Regions from separate parts of the Gardnerella sialicivorans subsp. sialicivorans genome, predicted to be linked through region 2. Evidence: riboswitches for the same ligand, from Rfam matches in the RefSeq annotation. Region 2 holds a riboswitch; the other holds the start of a gene.
What was found. Region 2 has a riboswitch for thiamine pyrophosphate ahead of AC1EKB_RS00685 (ECF transporter S component). Riboswitches for the same ligand answer to the same signal wherever they lie in the genome.
Positions count from the first base shown of each region.

Region 1 (2,470 bases), on a different contig from region 2:
AAGCTCTTCTTCAATCTCAAGCAAGCGGTTGTACTTAGCAATACGCTCGCCACGAGCAGGAGCACCAGTCTTGATTTGGCCGGTGTTCTTAGCAACAGCAAGATCAGAAATGGTGGTATCTGGGGTTTCGCCAGAACGGTGAGAAACCATAGAAGTGAAGCCATTCTTGGTTGCAAGCTCAATAGCGTCGAGGGTCTCGGTAACGGAACCAATCTGGTTCAACTTTACAAGCAAGGAGTTAGCTGCTCCAAGCTCAATACCCTTAGCCAAACGCTTTGGATTAGTAACGAGCAAGTCGTCACCAACGAACTGCAAACGATCGCCAAGACGCTTGGTGATTGCTGCCCAATCATCCCAGCCTTCTTCCTGGAATGGATCTTCGATAGAAACGATTGGATACTCGTTAATGAGCTTCTCGTAGTAATCAAGCATGTAAGCAGATTCGCGCTCTTCGCCGTCGAAACGATACTTGCCAGTTTCCTTGTTGTAGAACTCAGAAGAAGCAACGTCGAGGGAAATACCAATCTGCTTGCCTGGCTCGTAACCAGCAGCTTCGATTGCATCCATAATGTACTTCAAAGAATCTTCGTTGGACTTCATCTTTGGAGCGAAGCCACCTTCGTCGCCAAGACCAGTAGCCAAGCCTTCCTTCTTCAAAACGTTCTTTAAGGTGTGATAAACCTCAACGCCAGCGCGCAAAGCGTCGCTATAAGTAGCAAAGCCGTATGGAGAAATCATGTATTCCTGAATATCGGTTGCAAAATCAGCGTGAGCACCACCGTTCATAATGTTCATGTTTGGAACTGGAAGAATGTGGCCATTTGTACCGCCAATGTAGCGATACAAAGGAAGCTCAGCAGACTCAGCAGCAGCATAAAGAGCAGCAAGAGAAACGCCAAGAATAGCGTTTGCGCCAAGCTTGCCCTTGTTTGGAGTGCCATCAAGCTCGATCATTGTTTCATCAAGAGCGCGCTGATCAGAGGCATCCATGCCAATAACCTTTGGAGCGATTACTTCGTTAACAGCCTTAACTGCTTCCAAAGTACCCTTGCCTTGGTAGCGAGACTTATCGCCATCGCGACGCTCCCAAGCTTCTGCCTCACCAGTTGAAGCACCAGAAGGAACTAAACCAATTCCTTGAGCGCCATCTTCGGTCTCCAAATAAACCTGAACAGTAGGATTTCCACGAGAATCCAAAATTTCGCGTGCATATACGCTTTCAATAGCTGCCACAACTACTCCTTATTTATCTGTTGGTTGTGTAACATATTTAAGATTAATGCGTTTTATGGACGTTATTTCGCAGCGTAAGTCGTTAAGCATACAAGACTATATAATCTAAGCTTTTGTTAATTTGTCCACACCTTTGTACAATAATAACAAACTGACACGGGGTGCAATTATTCGCTTGATTGTAATTGCTGAGATTATACCCGTCGAACCTGATATAGCTAGTACTATCGAAGGGAATGTCGAATGGTTAGCCATTGTAAGAGCATGCTAAAAAATGCATCTTCTTCACTACGTTTATGTGTGCCATGGCTTTCCACACTTGTCATACTTATTGGATGGTTTTTAGCTACACTTGGGCCTAAAGAAACTAGGCACATTCCATCACCTGCAGAAGTAATTAACGCTTTTCAAGAATTAAACTCAGAAGGTTTAATTTGGCCTTCGTTGGGAATTAGTTTTACAAGAGTTATTGCAGGATTATGTTTAGGAATGATAATAGCAGTACCAGCAGGAGTTATTTCGGGTAGCACAAAGCTGGGCGACATTATTATTAACAAGCCTGGTCACATGCTACGGTCGGTTCCTTTTACTGCACTAGCACCTTTACTTATTATTTTATTAGGCATTGGTGAGACTATGAAAATAGCTCTTATTGCCATAGGCGTATTTGGAACGTTCTACGTAAATATGAGGGATGGAGTTCGTAATATTGATCCCAAACTTTTGGAATTAGCTCACGCATATAAAGTAAATAGCAAAACAGTATTTTTCACAATTCTTCTTAGAGGAGCGCTACCTAACTTTATGACTGCTTTGCGCTTTGCAATATCAGTGTCTTGGGTGGCATTGGTAACGTGTGAAACAGTCAACGCTTCAAAAGGAATTGGATATGTTCTTGCAAGATCACAAGAATTTTACAGACCAGATCAAATGCTGCTATGCATAGTTTTATACGCAATGGCAGGCCTACTTTCTGAAGGAATTGCAACGCTTTTAGAAAAAATTTGCATGCCTGAGCGACACTTATCCATCATTAAAATCAAACAAAATTGAGAATATTAGCAAAATAATGAGGAGAATAAAATGGCTAAATTCGCATTATCTAAAACAAGTAAGCGAGCATTAGCAGCTTTCTGCGCGCTTTGCACAGCAATCACCTTAGCATCATGCGGAAGCTCCAACAGCAAAACACAAGCATCATCCGCAAAATCTTCCACAAATACTACTAAGCAAGTAA
Region 1 is NZ_JBWPXA010000007.1:24,649-27,118, reverse strand. Features, by position in the region: gene eno (phosphopyruvate hydratase) at 1-1,233, opposite strand, end outside; TPP riboswitch at 1,381-1,487, shown strand; gene AC1EKB_RS05400 (ABC transporter permease) at 1,498-2,286, shown strand; gene AC1EKB_RS05395 (ABC transporter substrate-binding protein) at 2,317-2,470, shown strand, end outside.
Region 1: it holds a riboswitch for thiamine pyrophosphate, as region 2 does, so the genes downstream of both, AC1EKB_RS05400 (ABC transporter permease) here and AC1EKB_RS00685 (ECF transporter S component) in region 2, are expected to answer to the same signal.

Region 2 (2,470 bases):
AGCGAGGCACGCAAAGCCTCTGGGCTAATGTGGCAAAGCGCATTTTGCAAAGCATCAACGCCAGCCTGAGGGTCTTTTCCTGCAAGCTCATAGCCCTTAACGGTTGCGCTTGCAAAGTTGCGGATTAGTTGCGGATTTCGCTCAATCATCTCTTGTCGAGCACAAACATAGTAAGAATGATGCGGCGCTACGCCAATAGAATCGAATGGAAGAACAACAACTTGGTCAAATGGAAGCGAACCCTGGTATGGCTCCCACCAAGCTACGTTAATAAAAGCGTCGCACATTCCGCGCTCTACTGCTCGAATATCTGGCTCCCATGGGCCTGAATCAATTGTAATCAGCTTACTAAAGTCACCGCCGTCTGCAGCAACCGCCTGCTGAAGCTCTGTGTATAAACGCTTAACGCCCATAGGGATTACTACGCGCTTTCCTTCTAGATCTTTGAATCGCGTAATACCAGTGTTTTTATTTGTTATAATTCCGCCAATTTGAGATTGATTCATTACAGCAAATGACGTTAGCTTGTTTGCACCATTTTGATGAGCCAAAAGCTGATTTAAGCGAACAAGAGCTATATCTACTTCTCCACGCTCCAAGCATGCTGGAACATCTCCGCGCTCCGTATCTGTGCTTGTAAACTCTACGTCTAATCCGTATTGCGCATATAATCCGCGCTTTCTTGCAAGGTACATTCCTGCGTGATTCGTCCATGGATGCACATATTCAAGACGTACTCTTAGCATACTAACTCCTTTGTTTTATAGTGATTTGTGATTTTATCTTGACTTTTATTTGCGACTTTTCTTGCGACTTTTGCGCGCTGCTAACTTGCGATTTTTCTTGCGACTTTACAAAAATGGGCGAGGTAATTAATCCCCCGCCCACAAATCAAATCTTACTAGCAAAAGTTAAGACTTAAGCGCGTACTTCTTTTCCAGAAGCAAAGCGGCTTAATGCGCCAGTAGCAGCAATACCCTTGTACAAGTACCACATGACTACACCACCAATTACAGCACCAGAAATCATGCTGCAAAGTGTGTGAATCATCATAAATGCGCCGAAGATTGGAACACCTGCGTAGTAGAACGGATAGGTTGAAACGATTCCACCCAAGCCAGCTAATGCGCCAGAAAGTGCAGTCAAACCAACATTCCACTTGCGATACATAACAAACAAGAATGCAAACTCAGCAAACAAGCCCTGAACAAAGCCAGGAAGAACGGTACCAATACCGCCCCAGTGGCTACCAACAGTCAACTCAACCATTGCAGCAATAAACTCGCCGAATAGTGCAGCGCCTGGCTTGCGAACCATAATAGCAGCTAAAGGACCAGCGAAGTAGAACAAACCGTAGTACAATGCGCTAACGCCTGGAACTGGAATAAGCTTAAGAGCAGCAGAAATAGGCTCGCTAATCAAGCCAATGCCCCAAAAGATAATACCAGATGCTACAGCAATAACAACCGTGAGCGTAACATCAGCCACGTTCCAGCGCAAGGATGGACGCACGGTCTCTTCTTCAACAGATGTACCCATTAGGGTCTCCTTTCATCTTTAACCAATCAAACAAAGGCGACCCTGCAGCAAACTCCGTACGTCGGCATTACCCGATTCACGTTAAACGGTTAGACAGCAATCTTCTCAGCTCTTTTAAGAGCACCCGTGCCTGATATCATTCATATTGCATCAGACAGCGAGGACAAATTTTATAAAATTCAAACATAAAATTAACAAAATCACTCATTAATATAGATAGCAGAAACGCTAATCAAAATACAGTGAATTAGAATTTTTTTCGCTCAAACGCATAGACCTAATAGGCTTTTCTAACCAATATTCACACCATTGCTCAACACATTTAGACGTTAAATCGTCTATACTTGTTCCATCTAAATTTTGCCAATCGCCATTAATTAATGAAATCATTTGAAAACGCACTAAATCATTGCACTTAATAGACTCTAAAGCATGATCTTTAGAGCACATAACTCCACCACTAGCTGCAGAGAAATAGTCTAAATCATTGCGTGTTGAACAAATAACGCACTCATTTAACCTAGGAGACCATCCAGCCAATTGCAATGCTCTTAAAACGTACGAAAGCGCGATTGATTCAGCACTATGCAAACTTTTAGAAAGAGCAGACAAAGCAGCTATAAGAAGATTGTATTGTGAGCAAGAATCCGAATATTGCGAACAAGACGAGACTAAATCGTCCGCAATCTCTGCAATCATGCTAGCACAACTATACAGATTGTAATCCGCACAAATACTACCAGCATAAGGCGAAACTAAAACCGCTTGAGAAATAACATCAAAAGTTTTACCAGTTACAAAAAGTGCATTAACACGCATAAATGGCTCTAAGCGCCCACCAAATCTAGATTTTAACCGCCTTACACCTTTTGCAACAGCTCGAACCTTGCCATGCTTTTTAGTGAGCATAACAATAACGCGATCAGCTTCT
Region 2 is NZ_JBWPXA010000001.1:195,538-198,007, reverse strand. Features, by position in the region: gene AC1EKB_RS00690 (ABC transporter substrate-binding protein) at 1-746, opposite strand, end outside; gene AC1EKB_RS00685 (ECF transporter S component) at 919-1,539, opposite strand; TPP riboswitch at 1,576-1,677, opposite strand; gene recO (DNA repair protein RecO) at 1,768-2,470, opposite strand, start outside.